Regions from separate parts of the Shewanella sp. VB17 genome, predicted to be linked through region 1. Evidence: predicted binding sites of a transcription regulator. Region 1 holds the regulator's gene; each other region holds the start of a gene.
What was found. The regulator sigma-54, encoded in region 1, starts transcription at its own class of promoters, with help from an activator protein. The targets are predictions, from matches to a motif close to GTTGGCACGNNNNTNGNNT.
Positions count from the first base shown of each region.

Region 2: the regulator sigma-54 is predicted to act here: its motif matches at 3,544-3,562, upstream of flgA (flagellar basal body P-ring formation chaperone FlgA).
Region 3: the regulator sigma-54 is predicted to act here: its motif matches at 3,846-3,864, upstream of flhA (flagellar biosynthesis protein FlhA).
Region 4: the regulator sigma-54 is predicted to act here: its motif matches at 2,185-2,203, upstream of HQQ94_RS08675 (flagellar assembly protein FlgT).

Region 1 covers NZ_JABRVS010000001.1:4,697,818-4,703,660, reverse strand. The annotation lists gene mgtE (magnesium transporter) at 1-308, opposite strand, end outside; gene HQQ94_RS20270 (HPr family phosphocarrier protein) at 360-635, opposite strand; gene rapZ (RNase adapter RapZ) at 628-1,470, opposite strand; gene ptsN (PTS IIA-like nitrogen regulatory protein PtsN) at 1,467-1,910, opposite strand; gene hpf (ribosome hibernation promoting factor) at 1,913-2,200, opposite strand; gene HQQ94_RS20250 (RNA polymerase factor sigma-54) at 2,316-3,782, opposite strand; gene lptB (LPS export ABC transporter ATP-binding protein) at 3,930-4,661, opposite strand; gene lptA (lipopolysaccharide transport periplasmic protein LptA) at 4,658-5,227, opposite strand; gene lptC (LPS export ABC transporter periplasmic protein LptC) at 5,298-5,843, opposite strand, start outside.
Region 2 covers NZ_JABRVS010000001.1:2,026,044-2,031,886, reverse strand. The annotation lists gene HQQ94_RS08730 (flagellar hook assembly protein FlgD) at 1-525, opposite strand, end outside; gene flgC (flagellar basal body rod protein FlgC) at 539-955, opposite strand; gene flgB (flagellar basal body rod protein FlgB) at 958-1,356, opposite strand; gene HQQ94_RS08715 (protein-glutamate O-methyltransferase CheR) at 1,598-2,431, opposite strand; gene HQQ94_RS08710 (chemotaxis protein CheV) at 2,562-3,482, opposite strand; gene flgA (flagellar basal body P-ring formation chaperone FlgA) at 3,698-4,405, shown strand; gene flgM (flagellar biosynthesis anti-sigma factor FlgM) at 4,488-4,808, shown strand; gene flgN (flagellar export chaperone FlgN) at 4,814-5,239, shown strand; gene HQQ94_RS08690 (LPP20 family lipoprotein) at 5,374-5,820, opposite strand; gene HQQ94_RS08685 (FlgO family outer membrane protein) at 5,817-5,843, opposite strand, start outside.
Region 3 covers NZ_JABRVS010000001.1:2,062,913-2,068,755, reverse strand. The annotation lists gene HQQ94_RS08905 (MinD/ParA family protein) at 1-305, opposite strand, end outside; gene flhF (flagellar biosynthesis protein FlhF) at 310-1,698, opposite strand; gene flhA (flagellar biosynthesis protein FlhA) at 1,710-3,797, opposite strand; gene flhB (flagellar biosynthesis protein FlhB) at 3,925-5,058, opposite strand; gene fliR (flagellar biosynthetic protein FliR) at 5,163-5,843, opposite strand, start outside.
Region 4 covers NZ_JABRVS010000001.1:2,019,532-2,025,374, reverse strand. The annotation lists gene HQQ94_RS08680 (GSCFA domain-containing protein) at 288-2,093, shown strand; gene HQQ94_RS08675 (flagellar assembly protein FlgT) at 2,297-3,463, shown strand; tRNA gene HQQ94_RS08670 (tRNA-Arg) at 3,631-3,706, shown strand; partial or broken gene HQQ94_RS08665 (transposase) at 4,086-5,109, shown strand; gene HQQ94_RS08660 (glutathione S-transferase) at 5,692-5,843, shown strand, end outside.

The DNA.
Region 1 (5,843 bases):
GCGAGATCGTCTGTGTCCATCCCCTCGGTTGCTTTTGCAAGACGCTCAGGGCTCATCTGTTTGATCAAGTTATCTTTGAGATCTTCACCAAGTTCATCGAGCACTTCACCCGTTTGCTCTGGGTCGATAAGTTGCCATAAAACCTGGCGTGTTTTAGGTGGTGATGATTCCAGAATAAAAGCAATGTCAGAGGTTGCCATGGCATGGAGCATATTTCTGACGTGGACAAACATACCGCTGCTTAGTGCTTTAGTGAGTTGGTTTAGTCGGTGATCCGTGAGCTCATTGTTTAATATTTCAATTGGCATAATAATAGGCCCTAGAGCTGTCTGTTTGGGCAGTAAAAGTACCGCTGCTATTTAGCTGGCTTCATCAAATTTGGCATCAACCAGAGCACATATAGCATCGAGTGCTGCATTGGCATCTCGACCTTCTCCGATTAGGGTGATGGTTTTACCTATGCCTGTTTCTAACATTAATAAGCCCAATACACTTGCTGCGGAGGCTTTTTTATCACCTTGTATTATGGTTACTTGGGCATCAAATTCTGATGCCAGTATGGCAAGTTTAGTCGCCGCACGGGCATGAAGCCCTAATTTGTTGCATATTGTGACTTGACGCTCTAGTTTAGTCATTGCTTAATTCACGGTGGCGGGCTTGGACTGTATGTTTACTATTACTAAAGAGTTTAGCTAGCTGATCAGTGACATAGACAGATCTATGTTGACCGCCGGTACATCCAATGGCAATCGTGAGATAGCTACGGTTGTTGCGTTCTAGGTGTGGCAGCCAGGTTTCCAGCAGGTTTTCAATCTGCCAAATAAACTTATTCACTGTCGGTTGTTGACTTAAGAAAAGCTGCACAGGTTCATCGAGTCCCGTCATTGGTCTGAGATCGGGTTCCCAATGTGGATTCGGTAAAAATCGGACATCAAACATGAAATCCGCTTCTACTGGCATGCCATATTTAAATCCAAAAGATTCAAAGTTGATCACCAACTCTTTATCTACGTAACCTAATAAAATTTCTCTTATTTTATTATTCAGATCATAAATATTGAGATTTGAGGTATCGATATAATGATCAACCAGTTTAGAGACGGGCTCCAATAATACTCGTTCTTGATCTATGGCCTCCTTTAGTGATGTTTTACTTCTCGATAGCGGGTGGAGGCGACGAGTTTCACTGTAACGTTTAAGCAGAATATCATCTCTAGAATTGAGAAAAAAACTTAACAGTTCAGTGCCCTCAGGTAACTTTGAAAGTTGTGTCTTTAATTCAGTCTCGTGTATATTACGAACATCTACGCTAATAGCGACAAGCTCAGTGCTTCCTTTGAGCTGTTCAAGTAACTTGTCCATCAATGTTAGAGGAAGATTGTCGACACAGTAGTAGCCTAGATCCTCCAATACCCTAAGGACAACAGATTTACCCGATCCGGAACGGCCGGATACCATAACCAGTTTCATTGTGTTATCACCTGATAAAGTTCTGATCCATCTTGTGTTTTTCGTAATTGTTTTAAAATTACTTTATCGTTCAGTTTCTGCGCCATAGCAGACAAGGTGCTTAAGTGCTGTTCACATTGATCAGCAGGCACTAGTAGTGCAAATAATATATCTACCGGCTGATTATCAATTGAATCAAAAGGGATTGGCTCCTCGCATTTAATAAATACTGCAACGGGGTGACTAATATTGGTTAACCTTCCATGTGGAATCGCTATACCATTACCTATACCTGTGCTGCCCATTTTCTCTCTCGTTAAAAGACTTTCAAAAATCTCTTGAGAGGAAAGGCTAGGGTACTGGGCAGCAATAAGATCGCTGATGAGTTCCAGTACTTTTTTCTTACTGCCCGGAGTGGCGCAAGTTGTGCACTCCGGCTGCAGGATGGTACTTAATTCCATGGTTAATGTTTTATTTGCTTCTCTTTGTGTTTAATAACCTGACGGTCGAGCTTATCTATCAGGGAGTCGATTGCAGTATACATGTCAGTGTGTTCTGAGGTTGCAAAAACTTCACCACCAGCAAGGTGGAGTTTAGCCTCTGCTTTCTGCTGCATTTTCTGAACATTTAAAATAACGTGCACATTATTGATCTGATCGAAATGTCGTTCAAGCTTTGAAAATTTTTCTTCAATATATTGACGTAATGATTTAGTAATTTCAATGTGATGCCCAGTGACGTTTATTTGCATAGAAATACTCCTCCAGTTTCGATTATGTTAAAATGTGCTCGTTACCTTGAGGTGAATATTGCTATTTATGCATTAAATAATATGCCTAAATGATTAACCTCAATATGTTAATTCTCTATAAACTCTTTCTTTGATTTGATGGCGGGATTAGCATCGCTTCTCGATACTTGGCGATGGTTCGTCTCGCTACCTTGATACCTTGATCAGCTAATAATAGTACCATTTTACTATCACTTAATGGCTTTTGCTGATTTTCTGCTGCAACTAGCTTTTTAATAAAGGCGCGAATCGCGGTTGATGAACATTCGCCACCATCATCAGTCCCCACGTGGCTTGAGAAGAAATATTTTAGCTCAAATATGCCTTTAGGAGTGTGCATATATTTTTGCGTTGTGACACGAGATATAGTCGATTCATGCATTTCGACTTCTTCAGCTATGTCATTTAACACCATAGGTTTCATCGCTTCTTCACCGTATTCAAAGAAGCCTTGTTGGAACTTAACAATACAGTTAGAGACTTTAAGAAGAGTCTCATTTCGACTTTCTATACTTTTGATAAACCACTTGGCTTCTTGTAAGTGTCCACGGATAAATTGACTATCGACTTGACTCTTAGTACTGCGAGCCATGGAAGCATAATGTTGATTAACATTTATTTTTGGCATGTGATCTGGGTTTAGCTCGACGACCCAGCGACCTTTCTTCTTCGTAACAGTGACATCGGGGATAACATACTCATCACGGCTTCGTGTAATGGCAAGCCCAGGGCGCGGTGTTAGTGTTTGGATCAACGCTATTGCTTGTCTTAAATCATCTTCTTTTAATTTTGTTTTTCGCATTAAGAGGCGGAAGTCTCGACCTGCGATGAGATCTAAATATTCCTTAATCAGTAACCTAGCATTGTCTATATGAGGAGTCGTATCAGCATACTGAGCGAGCTGGATAAATAGACATTCACTGAGATCGCGAGCTGCGACGCCAATAGGATCAAAATGTTGCACACGCTTAAGCACGGCTTCAATCTCATCAAGCTCTATGTCAGGATCACCCATCGCTTCTAATATATCGTCAGTACTTTGTGTGAGGTAACCACGTTCATCAATCGCATCGATAATGGCAGTAGCAATAGCCAAGTCATTATCAGAAAAAGGGGTTAAATTTTTTTGCCACTCAAGATGCTCATATAACCCTTCACTGGTTTCGCCTTGAAAAGGAAGGTCATCATTACGCATGGCCCCTGAACTGGAGTTTTGGCTGGCGGTGTAAACCTCATCCCAGGTTGTGTCCATAGGCAGGTCTTCAGGCATAGAATCCTGAGTGAGGGCATCGGACGTGTCAAGCGTGGAGTTATCTTTTTCAGCTTCAGTGTCAGTATCGGCAGTGTTGTTTAAATCTGATTCATTGTCGTTTTTTACATTGGCTTGTTCTTCATCCAACTCAAGTAGCGGATTTGAATCTAATGCTTGCTGGATCTCTTGTTGTAGTTCCAGTGACGACAGCTGCAAGAGACGAATAGCCTGTTGTAGCTGAGGAGTCATGGTTAACTGTTGACCCATTTTTAGCTGGAGTGACGCTTTCATGTACTGCTATTCCCTTCTTGGTACTGATAAAATGAGAAAGCCTGCTGGAGTTATGTGTGGAGTTCATCTCCCTAAATACACTGCATTAGTATCACTCATGATGTTATTTGATACGTATTTATTAGCGTAAATCTCTCCTTTGATTAACTATAGCTTGAATTGCTCACCTAAGTACACTGCTCGAACTTGTTGATTGTCTAAGATTTCAGCAGGCGTTCCTTCGGCAATTAAATTTCCGTGACTGACAATGTATGCATGTTCACAAACGTCTAATGTTTCTCGTACGTTGTGATCTGTAATGAGTACCCCTAAACCGCGACTCTTGAGTTGTAAAATAATTTTTTTTATATCAATAACAGAAATAGGATCGACACCTGCAAAAGGCTCATCAAGTAAAATAAACTTTGGATTGGCTGCTAATGCTCTCGCGATTTCTACTCGTCTTCTTTCACCACCAGAGAGTGTCATGCCTTGGCTATCGCGAATATGGGTAATGTGAAACTCTTCAAGAAGGTGCTCTAATTGCACTTCACGTTCATTACGATTAAGTTCTTTTCGAGTTTGTAATACGGCCATAATATTGTCTCGAACAGACAGTTTTCTAAAAATACTGGCCTCTTGCGGTAGATAACCTATGCCTTTGCGGGCGCGAAGATGGATAGGATCTAAAGTGAGATCATCATCATTAATGAATATCCGGCCTTTATCACTTTGCACCAGTCCTACGACCATATAAAAAGTGGTTGTTTTCCCGGCGCCATTTGGGCCTAATAGCCCGACAATCTGACCTGTTTTAACACGTAAACTCACATCTTGTACTACGGCTCTATTTTTATAACTTTTAGCAAGATTGATTGCTTTTAATGTCAAATCTTTCATTCTTGTTCCTGACTGTTTAATGCCGGGTCAATGGGGTCAATTGGCTGCTCAGGTTTGGTTTGAGGTTTAGATTCTTGTTGGTAATTTTCAGGTCGGATGATGGTGATCACCCGTTCATCGCCTGTGCTTTTCGCGATGAGTTTTTGTTCGGCGAGATTATATAAGATCTGATCGCCTGTGACCTGACTTCCATCTTGCTCGAGCGTAGCATTACCGTTCAAAGTTAGGGTACGCTTAGATAGCTCATAGCGGATTTCTTGTGCATTTGCCGATGCAGGTTTGCCGTCTTCCATTATCTGTGAGTAGGTTGCCGGATTGCCGCTCGCGATTAAAATACGTCCGCTGGTGCCTTCTTCAGTGAAAGCCCGCAGTTTATCAGCATTAATTTTGACAGAGCCTTGTGTGACTTCAACTGGGCCATTAAATATAATTTGATTATTTTTTATATCTGCTTCCTGACTTGCTGCAGATATTTTGACTTCCTGTGTTAAATCATTGACTTTTGCTAAATTAGGAGTGCTGATAAAGCAGAGTAAAGCTGTTATTATACTGATATTTTTTTTCATAAAGCCCTTCAATTTGACGATGTTAATGATGCGTGTGTCGTCCGGTTTTACGGTGACAAAATGATCGCCATCACTGTGGTTCATAGGTGCCATGAACTTGACTGGTTAATGTTACAATTTCAGCATTGAGGTCGCCATATAAACCTAATCCTTCAATGACAAAGTCACTACCGGTAATATAAACTTTTCTATCTGATACCATCATTCTCGTATTGAGATCTAACTCTAGATAGCTGGTGGTGACAGTCTGTATTGGTTCTTTAGTATCTATGGCGTTGATAATCACATTATCCTCGAGTATGACTTTACCTGAGTTTTTATTCATTATGCCCTTAGCTGACTGAACTTGCCATTGAGCTTGGCCTTGGCCTTTCTCGGGGTAAATCAGGTATATTGGTTCAGTAAATAGGGTGGTATTATTATCTTCGTAGTGTTCCATATGTTTGGCGCTGAGTCGATTACTGACTAAACCTAATTCATTATATTGAACGCTTTTTATGTTATCTACAATGTAATCTGGTCGAGATTGCGCATCAAGAGTTAACTCGGTATTTCCTCGTTTCAACTGTACCTGCCAGTAAAGCAATAGCGCGGTGCCAAAAAAGACGGTAATGGC
Region 2 (5,843 bases), 2.7 Mb from region 1:
TTCAATACGCACAGTGATCTCCTTAATCGCTTCAGGTGTACTAACAACCCCTCTTAACTCACGATCCACATCCGAAATATCTGTGATAAAACCCGTATCTGATGGAATTAATACTTTTTGCCCGACTAATCCTGATGCTTGTAACGCTTGGCTTGAGGTCATAACAGCATTAAGATTAATGATTTCATCATTAAGATTATTAATCCCATCAACAGTTGAAAACGATGCCATCTGTGCAATCATTTTATCGTTATCAACGGGTTTAAATGGATCTTGCATCGATAGCTGTTGACTTAAAAGAGAAAAGAAATCTTCTTGGGTCAACTCTTGATTATTGGCCTCAGGTATTAATGAATCTTCGGGAAGACGAATGGCATCCAGAAACGGATTACCTGTCGTCGTTGTTTGCCCGCTACTTTCAGTTCTAGCTGCCTGAGCCGTCGATGTCGTTTGCGGTGCTGGCACAACAGGTTGCGACGCACCAGCAACGGGTTGAGTATTATTGAGTGGGTTAATGAGGCTCACGACTTACCTCCTCCTATTTGCCAATTCTGAGAGTTTGCTGAAGCATCGATTTGGCAGCTTCAGCGACCTGTACATTCATCTGATACGAACGAGAAGCCGAGATCATATCTGCCATCTCCTCCATCACATTCACATTGGGCTTATAAATAAAACCATCAGGATCTGCCATGGGGTGATTGGGTAAGTATTCCTTTAATAAAGGTGCATCACTTTCAACAATACCTTTTACCGCAACAGATTGTGATGACTGTTGTTGATGATTTGCTTTGGCCATTTCGGCTTCAAAAATGGGATGGCGAGCACGATACGTTTCAGCAATACTGCTGGAAACTGAATCTGCATTCGCAATATTACTGGCTGTGGTATTCAATCTTACCGATTGGGCAGACATACCAGAACCTGAGACATTAAAAATATTAAATAAGCTCATAATTAACTACCTTTTAATGCTTTCTTAAGTCCGGAAAATTTGCTGTCTAAAAACCCCAGCGACATCTGATACTCTAATGCATTTTGCATAAACTCGGATTGCTCTTGTTGAATATCAACCGTATTACCGTCACCTGTATCCGGTTGATTTGGAATTCTATATCCATAATTTTGCGCAGAAAGGGCGGTTAAATCGAAATGTTTGCTATCATTACCCATCATTTTTAAACCACGTTGACGTGTTGTTGCAGCTTGTAATGTTTTATCAAAATCAACATCGCGCGCCTTATAATGAGGAGTATCTGCATTGGCAATATTCGAGGAGATAACTTCAGCACGTTGAGAACGGATCCCAAGTGTATATTGGTGAACTCCTAATGCCTTATCAAAATTAATCGCCATAAAGTTGCCTCCTAAGCTTAATGCTAATAACAAAGCAATAGTCATGCCAGAAAAACAATATTGAGAGGGGATAATCTTTCTTTAAATAGGATAGTAATCAAAAAATAAGCCAGTTTACTGACTTAAGCAGATAAAGACTGAAATAGTGCTAAGAAATAAAGCCTATTTTATTTAATATTGAATAATCAAGGGATCGCTGAGCTGTAAACACCTTCGCTAATGAAAAAATACTGCCATATTCTTATGTTTTCTTTTGATAATAGATCCCAGGATTACACCGGATCATGTCAAACTCATCAGTTAATCCAGCAATCGACTCTGAAGCGCCAAGAAAAAGTACCCCTTTCGGATTTAAAGCGGCAGCAAATTGCCGTAATATTTTTGATTTTGCCTCAGGGGCAAAATAAATAAGGACATTACGACAAAAAATAATATCAAACTTACCTAATAAGGTATAACTCTCAAGTAAGTTATGAGCTCTGAAATTCACTAAGCGTTTAACGTTATCATTAATGACCATGCTGCCATCGGCAGTCGCAGCAAAAAATTGACGCTTACGCTCATCAGATAAACCACGTCCTAAAGCTAAGTTATCGTACTCAGCTGCCTTGCATCGCTCTAGCATAGAAGGAGATAAATCTGTCGCCAATATTGATGCTTTACCGGATAAAGAACCAGGTTTCTTTTGTTGATATTCTAAAATGGTCATGGCAAGTGAGTAAGGTTCTTGACCGGAAGAACACGCGGCAGACCAAATTTTAAGGGGGTTTCCAAGTTTGCTATAGTGAGGTAATAGATCATTGAACAGCAAATCAAACGGATATTTATCCCTAAACCACAAGGTTTCATTTGTGGTCATGGCATCGATGACTGAAGCCCGTAATTGTCGCTCAGCAGGCTTCATAGAATGTTTAACCACTTCTGATAATGATGGTAGGTTATAAAGCCCCATCAAAGGAGCAAGTCGACTGCGCACTAAATATTGTTTACTATCACCCAGCACAATACCGCTGTGTTGTTCCAGAAATAACCTAAATTGTGTGTACTCAGTTTCAGCAAGTGATTTGTTTGACACCTAGATATCCTAATATCAATAAAATAAACTATTACATTATAACAGTAACCATATACCCCGCAGTCTTATACGTTAGCAAGCTACAATAAACAAGCTTAATATAATAGTGCCCTTGTCCGCACAAATATCATTATAGACTCAAATGTTTATTTACTGCTGCCGCAAGTTCATCAGGATTGAATTTGGCAATAAAATCATTTGCCCCAACTTTCTCTACCATGGCCTGATTAAACACACCGCTCAAAGAAGTATGCAGTACTATTTTAATGTCTTTTAATTTTGGATTAGCCCTAATTTCAGACGTTAAGGTATAACCATCCATTTCGGGCATCTCAATATCAGAAATAATTAATGGGATTTCTGTCGACACATTATCCATGTCGACCGCCATCGCTGTCAATTTATCAAGTGCATCCTTACCATCTACCGCGGTATCAATCTCTAACCCCAGTGATTGGAGTGCACGAATTATCTGTTTTCTCGCCACCGCAGAATCATCAATCACCATGATATGGTAATTCGTATCTTTATCTAATGTTAACGAATCTGTTACCTCTTGGCTGAGTTCTGTTTTAACCGGTGAGATCTGATGAAGAATTTTTTCAACATCGAGGATTTCAACCAACTCCCCCTCTATTTCCGTCACTGCCGTAAGGTAAGAGTTTGCACCCGCCCCTTCTGGAGGTGGCATAATGGCTTCCCAGTTCATATTGATAATTCGCTCAACTGAACTCACCACAAAACCTTGAATACTGCGGTTGTACTCAGAAATAATAATAAAACAGCCGTCGACACTTTCAACAGGAGTGCCACCCGTTGCCGCACTTAAATCAATCACCGAAATGGTCGAGCCACGAATATGTGCCACACCTTTAACATACGGATTTAATTTAGGCAGAATGGTAAGTGGTGGGCATTGAAGAACCTCCTTGACTTTGAATACGTTGATCCCGAACCTTTGACTACCGTTAAGCTTAAACAGTAAAAGCTCTAATCGGTTTGCACCCACTAGCTGGGTTCGTTTGTTAACTGACTCAAGAACACTTGACATAATACGCTTGCCTTTGTCGTCTTTCTTCATGCCGACCTACATATCATCATTTAAATGCGTAGTAGGCATATTAATTGCTTGAATAGATCTATCTCACAACCAGACCGTGCAATAGTCAAGTTTCTGACTAATTATCTCTTAATATGAGAAGTGTAACATCACGGTCATGACGAAAGTATAGGTGTAATCTAGCGAATCAAGCTAGTCTATTCATTATGAAAGTACAAAATATTATCATTTTATTAGCCATATTCTTTACGACACACGCCTTGGGAGCAAGTAAAGCGAGTGTGCCCTCTCTATCGACCATATCAAACTTAGCCATAGAGGCTATTGAAAAAAAAATGAATATCACAGGGAATGCCAAGGTTAGCATCACGCCTCAAAAGCTGGATAAACGTCTCAACCTTCCCCCTTGCTTACCACCGATCATTGCAGCGCTCGCGACAAACCGAGCAATAAAGCGAACCAATACCGTCAAAATAAGTTGTAACAGCCCACAACTTGATTACCCATGGCAGATATTTATCGCTGTGCGTGTGGATATTCTCTACCCCGTTGTTGTGGCAAGAGAGCTGTTAGGCTCTGGTGACTTACTTACTCGCACAAATATTGCCATCCAATATGTCGATCAAAGCAACCTAAGAGGCCAGCAATTCGATACCATCGAACAAGTCATTGGCACTCGCGTAAAAAGACGTATTCCTGCTAATCTCCCCATTTTTAGTGACAATTTGTGTTTCGTCTGTAAAGGAGATACTGTATCTATATCAGCACGATCTTCGAATCTAATAATAAAAACCGTAGGACAAGCGCTACGAGATGGTAATTTAGGTGATAGGATTGGTATTAAGAATATGCATTCGAATAAGAACCTGTATGCCACTGTCATCGGAGTGGGTGAAGTTGAGGTAAGAATGTAAAAATGAAAAAAATAACTAAAGCTCTCACTATCATTGCCGATATGAGAATATGTTCTTCTTTTTTTACTTCTGGAGCCTCACAATGGCTATTGATATTAAACAAATAAATACCGCTGCTAATATTAGCAAAGTCTCAACAAATAAAACCGATCCAAAAACGGATCAAACAGGCAATAGCCCTGAATCGGCTAGTGCATCATCAAAAAGTGATTCTGTTTCAATCACGACTCAAGCTCAACAATTGCAAAAAATTCAAACGCAATTGGGCACTGTACCAGAGATTGATCAAGAAAAAGTGGCTGAAATTAAGCTTGCTATTGCAGAAGGACGTTATAAGATTGATGCTGAAAAGTTAGCCAGCAACATTGCTATTTTTGAAAATGAACTTAAGGATATCGACTAATTATTATGAGTCAGCTAGCCAGTATCATTGAAAAACAACATCAGCTATTACAAGAGTTGAAAGTCACAATATCAGCCGAAAAAGATGCATTAATTGAACAAGATGCTGAAAAATTACTGTCTCTCGCTTCCTGTAAAGCTCAATCGCTTGACGCCCTTAAAGCCAATGATAGCCTATTATCTACTCAAGCAGACTTATCTCAGCTATCAACAGATCCTTCTCTAGCTAAACAAGTACAAATAGCCAAAGTACAACTTGCAGAATGTCAGCAATTGAATATTGAAAATACCAGTCTAATAGAACTGAGTATCGCCAGTGTTAATCGTTTTGCCCAGGCTTTACAAGTAAGTCGTAATGCATCGAGTCTCACCTACAATGGCAAAGGCGAGACATCAACCATACCTTCATTAGGCAACGATCTAAAAGCCTAAACATACAGTAAGGGTGATGGTGAGAATCAACTCGCCACAGAAGATAGTCTCAATAGGTAATCAGGCCTAACATACTGACATGAAAAAACGTCTTACCCACTCAACAATCAATCACATAGCAACACTTATTTTTATTAAAAATAAGTCACATCCTTAATTTTTTGAATAGGGTTATTTTGTTGGTACAAAGCCCAAACTTGAGAAAAATCAAGCTCTAACTCTGTAACATAGTGCTCACCAGCAGGATAGCTTTTTACCACTTTAGCACCTCTAATAATCCCCGTTACAGAAGCTTGAATCATATCATCAGTCAACATCCATTCATTAACCTTACTGCTAGCAGATAATTCTTGACCATAAACCTGTTCAGCTAGCTCACGATAGGCGGCTATTTTCGATGCTTTCATTGCCATCAAAACCCGTTGTGACTTATCTTTTGAAGGCTGAGAAGCTAATGTTGCGTAGCCTATAGCTGTTAACTTGGGAAAACTCTCTGGCTGTTGAATTTCCCACTCTATGTATCTATCTTCAGATGCACAAGCTGACAATATCAGCATTATGACGATGAACCATATATTCATTTCAAATCTCCCATCACCCTAAC
Region 3 (5,843 bases), 2.6 Mb from region 1:
GCAGGAATAATCCCAATGCCTTTAGGCCCACGAACAATAATATCGTCTAAGTCTACATCACCAGATAATACATGTGATAAATTATACTCCACACGTAACCCAAGCATTATATCAACATTAGCCAGCCCTAAGTCGGCATCCAAAACTAACACCCGCTTGCCCTTTTCCGCCAATGCCACTGCAGCATTAATAGAAACGCTTGTTTTACCTACGCCACCTTTGCCACCAGAAACAGCGATGACCTTTACTCTATCGTTATTTGGTTGATTCATCATACGTAAGCCACTTGCTTGATCCCGAGTCATCTTTTTACTCAAATGCATAGGTCCTTTGATCAGACCCTTCATAATTCTGTTTTATTACTTGCTCTTTCCTGCCTAATGGTGATAGCGCTTTCTTTGCTAATGCTAATGTATCAGCAACTTGCATATCTTCAGGAACCCTTTGACCATCAGTAATATAACTTAATGGTAATCCACTTTGTATCAATACACTCAATGCAGGAGCTAAAGAAACTGACTCATCGAGTTTTGTAAGTACAGCCCCAGAAAGTGGGATCCGTTTAAATTGTGCGACGGCATCTTCTAGTACTCTTCTTTGTCCTGTTGCCGACAGTACCAGATAACTCCTAATAGGTAATCTGCTATTTGCAGCTAAATTATCGAGTTGCTGAAAAAGCCTAACATCTCGCTGACCCATACCCGCCGTATCTATCAATACTAGCTTGCGATTACGAAACTGATATATAATTTGTTCCAACTCATTGAGATCATGAGCTTGCTTCACTGGACACCCCATTATCTTGCCATAAGTTGCCAATTGCTCAAAGGCCCCAATGCGATAATGATCAGTGGTTATCAATGCAACTTGATCTGAGCCATGCTGTGTCGCAAATCGAGCAGCTAATTTAGCGACAGATGTGGTTTTACCAACCCCTGTAGGCCCAACAAATGCAACAACACCACCTTGACGAACAATATCATCTCCCTGATTATCCAACATATTGGCTAAGCAGCGTGGTAAAACCTTAACGAGCTCTGCTGGCTGATAATGCTCACTCAAGTCTGACAGTTTTGCCGCCACCATTGGAGAAAATTCAGCATCTAGCAGTTTACTTTCAAGCATAGCACCAACTGGATTCACTCGGCTTTTCTGCTCCGACAATAGTGATGTGACCTGGTGAGTTAATAAGTTACGTAAAGAAGCCAACTCTTCGCGCATCACATCCATTTCTTTGTCACCGTTATTTTTAACGTTTACCTTGGTTCTCTGAGGATATGGTACCTCTACTTTAGAGGTTATTTGCTTAGCCTGGGGCGCTTGTAAGCTTTTAGCCCAATCAGGCATATCAAACTCACTACGCTTATCTGCAGCTTGTTGATCAATCCGACTCTGTTGCCTTTCAAGTAGAGCTTGTAATGAATCAGCGTCAGGCTTTGCTTTCATATCTGAACTAACCGGCTTTTTGAATCCAAGGGATATTTTTTCCTCAGCTAATTCCATAAACTTTGATGACTTTGATGTCTGAGGCTTTTTGGGGACATTAGCTTTAGGATCGTCATAATCGATTGCTGCAACAATTTCAATGCCACCAGTCACCTTTTTATTTGACATAATAACAGCATCTGAGCCTAAGGTCTCTTTGACCTGAGCTAAAGCTGTACGCATATCTTTCGCTAAAAATCGTTTAATTTTCAATTTTATACCCTCTACTGGCCAACAGCAGATACTATTCTAATCTGCCTTTCATCGGGTACTTCCTGATAGGAAATCACCCTTAAGTTAGGAATAGTATGTTTAACAAACCTAGATAAGGTTGAACGTAACATACCAGAGGTAAGCAATATTGCGGGCTGCCCTATCATTTCTTGCCTTTGAGATGCATCTTCTAACGATTTTTGCATTCGTTCGGCTAAGCTAGGTTCAATATTAGGACCTTCTCCCCCTGTTGCTTGCATAGACTGATGCAACATTTGTTCCAACTCTGGCGCCAAAGTTATGACAGGTATTTCAGTTTCTGGGCCGCTAATCTCTTGAACTATCATTCGCTTTAATGCAATTCGAACAGCAGCGGTAAGCACTTCAGTATCGCTACTCTTTGGCCCATATTCCAGCAAGGTCTGCACTATGGTCTTAAGATCGCGAATGGATACTCCTTCATTGAGTAAATTCTGCATCACTTTCACGGCGGTACCCAGCGACATGACATCAGGAATAAAACCATCAACCAATTTGGGAGAGTGCTTATTCAACATATCCATCAATTGCTGCACTTCTTCATAACCCAGCAGTTTGGCTGCATTATTCGTTAACAATTGACTCAAATGAGTAGCAACAACAGTCGCAGCATCCACCACTGTATACCCCAAAGATTGTGCATGTTCTCGTAATTCAGGGGCAATCCATACCGCTTCTAAACCAAAAGCGGGATCGGTGGTTTCTATCCCATCTAATTTACCGTATACCTGACCGGGATTAATCGCTAGTTCACAATCGTGCCGAATATCAGCCTCTCCTGATGCCACTCCCATCAATGAAATACGGTAACTATTTGGAGAGAGGTCTAAGTTGTCTCGAATATGAACTGCTGGCACTAAAAAACCTAACTCCTGAGAAAGCTTCTTGCGTACTCCCTTTATACGTCCTAATAACTCTCCACCTTGCCCTTTATCCACCAAAGGAATTAAACGATAACCCACTTCCAAACCAATAGTATCAACGTGTTGCACATCATCCCAGCTAAGCTCTTTTGGCTTAGGATTGGTCACTTCTGCGGGAGGTTGCTGGGCGAGTTGTAGCGCATCGGCTCGTTTAGCCTCTTGCTTACGATAAAGTCTGTAGGCAACAAAGCCTGTAATGGCTCCGAAGGAAAGAAATGCAAAGTGTGGCATACCCGGTACTAGGCCCATAATCACTAACACACCAGAGGTAATGGCAATGGATTTAGGGCTATCAAACATCTGGCTCATCATCATCTGACCCATATCGCCTGACTCATTTTGACGTGTAACCATAAGCGCAGCAGCAATAGAAAGCAGTAAGCCTGGGATCTGAGCAACCAGCCCATCACCAATTGTCAATAGTGTATAAATTTCAATCGCTGATGATAAATCGAGATCATGTTGGACCATACCAATGACGAAACCCCCAATGATATTAATTACAAGTATCATAATTCCAGCAATAGCATCTCCTTTTACAAACTTTGACGCACCATCCATTGCCCCATAAAAATCAGCTTCTTTAGTTACGTCAGCTCGGCGTACCCTAGCTTGCTCTTGATTCAACACGCCGGCGTTTAAATCCGCATCAATCGCCATTTGTTTACCCGGCATCGCATCCAATGTAAAGCGTGCGCTGACTTCTGAGATCCGACCAGCCCCTTTAGTTACCACTGCAAAATTGATAATAATGAGGATTAAAAACACCACTAACCCCACAGCATAATTGCCGCCTATGACCACTGATCCAAATGCTTCAATCACTTTACCTGCCGCATCTCCTCCATTATGCCCTTCAAGCAAGACAACTCGAGTAGATGCTACATTCAATGCTAAACGCAGTAATGTAGCAACAAGAAGAACACTCGGGAAAGCCGCAAAATCTAAAGGCCTATTGGTATAAATCGATACCAGTAAAATAACAAGAGCAAGTGAGATATTAAAAGAAAATAAGATATCAAGAATAAATGCTGGTATTGGCAAAACAATCATAGCCAAACCTGCAATAACGAGTAAAGGCGTACCAAGCCCTTTTAAATGAGCTTGTTTAATATTTTTTAACTTCGCTATATTCACTTTCATATCCATTAAAAAGAGTCCAAACTTTGACATCTAACTCTAATTAAGCAATATTTAAGCCAATATACCTCATCACTATATAATGGTATTCATTCTATTACTAATAAAAAAATAAGATTAATTATTAATATCTTAAGTCATCAGGAATAGATTGGTTAGCAGGGATCTGCGTGGGCTTCCGTCCTCCATGTTGCTGATATTGACGCAATTGAAATACATAAGCCAATACCTGTGCTACCGCCGTAAAGAGTCCTTCTGGGATCTCCTGATCTATTTTAGTGGTATGATAAATAGCTCGCGCTAACGAGGGAGCAGACACTATCGCGATGTCGTATTCTCGTGCAATTTCTCTTATTTTAAATGCCACATCATCAACCCCTTTAGCTAAAACATAAGGTGCTGTCGACTTCAGAGCATCATACTTCACAGCGACAGCATAATGTTCCGGGTTAACCACAATAACATCAGCATTAGGTACTTCGCTCATCATCCGTCTTTGTGCCATTTCCCTTTGCATTTGTCTCACTCGCCCTTTCACTTCTGGCTTGCCTTCGGTATCCTTATATTCATCGCTCACTTCCTGCTTCGTCATTTTTAATTGTTTATTATGGTTCCATATTTGAAATGGTACATCGATCACCACCAGAATAATGGTTGAAGAACAGAGCAAAATAAACATCCAAGCTAACAGCTCTAAAGCGTGATAAACATTACCGGGAAGATGTTCCCGTGACAGAGCTAAAATATCATTAAAATAATAACTTAATAAAAAATAAGCCGATATAGCAATAACCGAAAACTTAGCAACACCTTTAATCAGTTCCACCAATGCTTGCACACCAAACATTCTTTTAAAGCCCTTCAATGGACTCATTTTACTCGCTGTAGGCATAAAAGCTTTAACTGAAAATGTAACGCCTCCAAGTACACTATTCCCAATAAATGCAAGTGCAGCGATAAAGACAATAAAACTCAGCATGGGCACGGCTAACTGCCGAGCAATAAACCCCCAAATTAGATACATTTCATGAGTGTCAAAAATTTTTATCCTATCAATGGTAAAAGCTGTTTTCATGATTAGCGCGACAGCACTGGCAATATCATCTCCGAACAACATGAAACCGATAGCTGAAGCGAGCAATACCGATGATGTTCCTAGATCTTTTGAACGAGCAACCTGCCCTTTGTCCCGCGATTGCTGGCGTCGCCTGGAGGTCGCTTCTTCTGTTTTTTCTTGACTGCTATCATTTTCAGACATAAATGATAGCCAACGCGTGATCAGCCATCAAAATACACCATCGACATTTAACATCGTCACCTTTAGTCATGATTAATATCTCCAACTCGCTGCACAGTTAAATACTAAAACAATCCATCGGTGTTACATTGTAATTCTACAATATCGCATAATAATAGTTGAGCTGCTTGCCATACTTCACCAAAATGTTCCATGATTGGCGTTAACGTTAACCATAAAATAAATAAACCAGCAACCATAGTCACCGGAAAACCAATAGAGAAAATATTGAGCTGCGGGGAAGCTCTTGTCATCACACCAAAAGACAAATTGATCATTAACAAAGCCACAATAGCAGTGATCGACATCGTCAAGGCTGCACCAAACATATAAGCCCCCCACTCCGCGAGGAGTTTATAGCTGGTGATGCTCAATCCCTTATCTGATATTGGGATGGTATCAAAACTGACCACCAACATCCGGATCAAGACTAAATGACCATCAACCGCGAGAAATATCATGGTCGTTAACAGTAAGAAAAAATTACCTATCACTGGAGTTTGCTGCCCCGATGAAGGATCAACCATAGAGGCAAAGCCTAAGCTGGTCTGCATACCAATAATTTGCCCTGTCAACACAAATGTCTGCATAAGTAACAGAGTGACAAATCCCATTGCAATACCAATAATAATCTGTTGAGCGACGATAAACACAGAAGACACAGACAAAAGATCCACATTTTCAACAGGAGGCAAAACAGGAGCTATTGCGAAGGTTATTGTCATCGATAATAGCAGTCTTACCCT
Region 4 (5,843 bases), 2.7 Mb from region 1:
TCAATAAGGCGGGGAATTCCCACTCTGTCAACATAATGACCAAGAATAAACTTTAGCTGCAAATATCAAGCCAAGATTTCAGTGATTATTTGCCCCCCCAATAACTAAATACCTCAGTGACAGCCATTTATCGACCATTTTAAGCCTAACAGTATGGTTAGTTATTTTAGTTATCCTACTTTAATAGGCACGATAATTGCCAGCTAAGCAAACAATACAGAATATCCGTCAGATAAATGCCGTACATTATTGCCATTTAACTTTTTAAAATATGGAGATAACACATTATGCAAGGAACATATTCTACACCCTATAACGATAAAGGTGAGGCCTCATTTTGGCGAACAGCAGTTGCTAGTATTACGCTGGGTCAAGATATTTTCCCCCTACTACATCAAATTACATTGAATATTAACAACCCCCGAATTTCATCCATTGGTTCTTGCTTTGCTCAACATGTAGGACAGTGGCTTAATGCTGGTGGATACCGATTTAATCAAAGCAAGCTTGAAATGCAGCAAGTCTCCAGTTTTGCCTTTGGCAATTTATATACTCCTAGATGCCTGCTACAGTGGCTTAATATTAATTATGCTCGAAAGCCATTCGACACAAATAGTGCCATTTACATCGACAATAATAAATTCTATGACTTGTTAAGACCCAGCTTTAACCCAGCTGGCTTTGATTCACAAACTGACTTAGTTGCTGCTAGAATTGCAGCCGCAGCAGAAATGAGGACCACTCTCGTTGAAACTGATGTACTGATATTAACACTTGGTTTAACCGAAGCTTGGAAAGATAGCAATGATGTCTACTACCCAAGTTGTCCCGGCGTCATATCAGGCTTATTCGATGACTCCATTTATCAATTTCACAACTTCAGTTATGAAGAACTCCGTGGCGATCTTGAAGATATTGCCAGTCAACTTAACGCTATAAACCCTAACATCCACATCATTTTGACCGTGTCTCCCGTCCCTTTGACTGCGACTATGACCGACAAGCATATAATGGTCGCAAATCAGCACTCTAAATCATTACTGCGAACTGTTGCAGGTTTTTTAAGTGATAATAACCCTCGTTTTTCTTACTTTCCATCTTACGAGATCATTACAGTCCCTTGCGCTCAAGATTTTAGATTTGAAACCAACTTAAGATCGGTCACCCCACAAGCCATAAACTATGTGATGCAACACTTCCGCAGTGTCATTGATAAAACGGTTTTAGCTCAACCACGCCAAGAGCAGAAAATTAACCTCTTGCAAGCTAAAGTTAACCGTCCAGACAACAATGAAGTGGTATGCGAAGAAGAGCTACTCGAAACAACAAAGAGACTAAACACTATCCAAGTACCGCAAACAAAATACAATGTAACTCTCTTTGGTGACAGTCATATGAGTAAACTATCCAACGCATTTAACAATATAAGTATTCAACATTGTGGCGGCATGGTGATGAATGGATCTGGATTCTCAAACAAGAAATTTTCTATTTGCGATACCGAATATTTTGTCCCCTTAGAAAGTGCAATATCAAGAAAACTATGGTCCGCCATATTGGGCAATTTACACAATCATGAGCAAAGCGGGACAACATCTAACTCGACGATAATAACCAACCTCGCTATGCAGACACATAGAAATTTATCTCGGCTAGGCACTTGGCTAAAGCAAGCCTACCCTGAAGGTATAACTAAAATCACCACCAAGGATTTTGTCGATTACTTTAACGATGACCTAATTGAACAAATGTCCATCCTGTTAAAGCTTCACGAACATGGGCATAGAGTCATTGTGGTATCCGACCCACCTTTTAGCCAATATTTTGAAGAGTCGAGCTCGTTCACCCATTTAATTTATGCTTATTTTGATGCCATGGAGTATGTATTAACCCAGTTAGGGATCACCTTTTTTAATGCCGCGACCACATTTGATACGGAAATTGCTGATCCTGAAAACTACACCTCTACTATTGTGTTTCCCGATAATAAACAAGATTGGGCGCACGGGAATGATAGATATTATACTTGGCTCGCCCAAAAATTAGCCCCATTACTACATCAAAATGCACCTAAACGAGCTCGGTCAGCCTGACATCCGCAAGCTCTTGATCTTACATGGCTGTACTGACTTAATTCAGTGTAAAGGTATCATTCAACGGCTCGATAGCGAGCCGTTGAATGATAAAGGCACGATTTTTGCTTTATCCTATAAAATACTTGGCAGCGAGCTTACCTGTCATTTTTATGTCGATGAACGCCTAGCCAGTAATATCGACCACAATAGATGGATTAAAGATGAAATATGTAACCTTGTTTCTACTCACAACAGCAATACTCTTCCCTTCTTTATCAATGGCCGCTTGGGTTGTCGTCAAAGGAGAATCCAATATCATCGATGGTAATGTGACTAAAGCCCGTGAAGATGCCATTCATCAAGCACTCACTTATGCCACACTGCAAAATGGGGCCAGTTTTACCAGCTCACAAACAGTCAACAATGGCCAACTAACCCAAGACAAATTTGCTATCGAGCAACAATCTCAAGCCACTAAAATTGAATTAATTAATGAATTTATAGAAGCCGATAAATTAACCGTGATGATAAGAGTTGATGTGATTGGTGCCAGCTCACATCAAGCTCAATGTGACAGTCAAGCACTAAAAGCAGCAATACTTGTTCCCCAAGCAATAATCAAAAATAGAGTTCAGTTGCGCTATGGTAATATCGGTTTCTTTGAAAAAGCACTCTCCATACGGCTTGGTGATGCCTTGACACAAACATCAAAAAATAGTTTTTCTCATCTACACGCCAATGAACGACTCGATATAGCACAAGCCTTAGTGGATATTAGAGGCTATCGACTTCCTAGCTGGCTTAGTGAGATCACCGACAGCCAATACGTACTACTACCAGAAATTATCGACATTTCAACCGATCCCGCAACCCAAAGTATGCTGGGGTTGTGGAATCATGCACCCATTCGTCATTTCCAACTCAGACTCTCGCTGTACCACGGGATCAGTGGTGAGCAGATCTGGAGTCAAGATTACATCTCATCAGCTCCTTGGGAGTTCGAACGCCAAGAAACCGTGCCGTCAAATCAAAACAGATTTTGGCACTCAGCTTATGGAAAAAATATTGACAAGGTACTCATTAAAGCCATACAAGATATTGACAACAGCTTAAGTTGTCGCCCTATTCTTGGTCAGGTGGTCGCTAAACACCGCGACAGGCTGATTCTTAATCTAGGCCGCCGTCATGGCATACGCATAGGCGATTCGTTTCAATTAATTTTACAAGAAAACCTGCCAGATCGTTTTGATAAAATGCGCGCCGTTGCCGGTAAAAGTCGCGCCACAGTCAAAATAGATCAAGTCACTCAAGACACAGCAACTGCAATTCTTGTCGGACAAAAAGCGTCCTATAATGTGCAAGTTAACGATATCGCGATTAAGATGTAATATCAGGCAGGCAATGATTGAAAGCACGTAATACACAGATCAATGACTGATTAAGAGCACTGGCTGACTCCCTAAAGAGGCAACACCAGCCTTATTTTCGAATAAGAATTAAGCAACTAAATTTAAAGCCTTTTCATCTATAAAAAAATCAGTATAATCACTCGCGTCTCCTTATAGCTCAACAGGATAGAGCAGTCGCCTCCTAAGCGATCGATCGGGGTTCGAGTCCCTGTGGGGAGACCATAATTTGGTTAAGTGTATAGTGACACTTAATGAGCAGTTCCTTTCTGCTGTATCAACCTTTATTGTTATCTGTTCCGTTTCTTGAGTTCAACTCTGATTAACAATGACTGGCTATGACTTTTGTTGTTAACTGTTACTGTTTATTAGATCACGTGGTTTCGTCATCTTGTGCCAACTCACCTCTAGCCTACGCCTCATATGATGTTCTTGTTCATCAGCTCGCACTCTTTAATCCTTAATAGGGCTAGCGGCTTGACCACCAAGGATGGTGATACTAAAGACAGCAGCTAAAGACAGGACAGCCAAATCTGTTGTGCTTTAGCATATCCTCTACTAGCCTTTACGTTACCTCAACTACGTATTGTTCAGGATAACGATCATGACGTCAGCTAGAAGAACCCTCATTGATGCAGAATCAACGCCGTTTTATCACATAATAAATCGTTGTGTAAGAAGGGCCTACCTATGTGGGGAAGATAAGCTCACTGGGAAAAGTTATGAGCATCGTCGCGGCTGGATTGTCGATAAAATCAAAGCGCTTTCGAACATATTTTGTATTGATATATGCGCCTATGCGGTAATGAACAATCACTACCATTTAGTGCTTAACATTGACATGGATAAAGCCAAGTCTTTGAGCCACCGTGAAATAATTACCCGATGGTGCCAGATTACCAAGGGCCATGATGTAGCCACTAAATACATGAATGGTGACGCTTTGATTGAAGGAGAGCGCATACTTCTTGATGGTTTACTGACTGAGTGGCACGAGCGTTTATCTAGCATATCCTGGTTTATGCGCTGCCTAAACGAAGAGATTGCCCGTAGGTCCAACCGTGAAGATGAGTGTAAAGGGGGCTTTCTGGGAAGGGCGCTTTAAGTCACAAGCTCTACTTGATGAGCAAGCACTATTAGCCTGCATGATGTATGTTGATTTAAACCCTATCAGAGCAGGAATAGCCGACACACTGCAAGCTTCTGATTATACGTCGATTCAGGAGCGCATTAACGCGCTAAATACACCTGATAAACCAAATAATGATGAATCAACACTCATCCCGAGTGAGCGACTCAACCCCCTTGCCAAATTTGATGGTGCAGCTCATTTAGCACCTCAATCAGGCATCCCATTTCATTTCTGTGATTATTTACAACTTATCGATTGGACTGGCAGAGCAATTAGGCCAGACAAAAGAGGGTTCATCGACGCAAGTCGTCCTAAATTACTTGATGAACTTGGTATATCATCCGATGCCTGGATCACCTCAGCAAAAGAGTTTCGCCGCCAATACAGTGGTATTAGTGGTCGCTGGGATGCCATGTGTGCCTTCAAAAGACAGCATCACAGTGGTCAATGGTGCAAAGGTAAGGCCAGTAGCGATGCACTTCACCCCTCGCCTTAGTCGTATATTACTGAGATCGAGCAATCATCTACAAATACTTGGAAATAATTAGGGGTTCCGAATAAACCAAGGTACTTTTTCTAGTCAATGTCAGTTTAATTAGAGTCTCAGCTCTAACTAATAACTGTCCAAAATCGCGTTAGCAATCATAAAATCTCAATCGAAGAAACAATGCTTTGCTTTTAACAAAGGTGTAGATACGGCTGCGAGTTTCGGTTTCAAGGATGAAACCGTAAAGCGGCCATGGATGGCTTCACAGCGTCTCGCAGAAATGTCTACACATAGGTCCACGGCAGGTGATTAATAAAATTTGAAACTTTGGCCATCAATAAGCCAATCAAACACCCAACCTGCCCAATGAACCCAACCAAAAGATATTTAAAACTTGTTATCCGACAAGTGAGGTATTAACCTGCTGCAAGCAATAAACACCAATGAGTCTATGGTTATCAATAAGCCAAATGAACCCAACACTAAAATAGATTTGCAACTTGTTATCCGACAAGTAACCAAAACCCTTGATTTTAAGCGCTATACACACCACAGTTGTAACCTTAAATAGACTGATCACAGACACTCACCATGCCCTTGCCTATTTTATATTCTTTGCAACATTGTCCCTATGCCATGCGAGCACGAATGGGGCTATTATTAGCCAATCAAAGCGTGATGCTGCGGGCTATAAATTTAAAGGACAAGCCCGAAGCCATGTTGCAAGTCTCACCTAAGGGGAC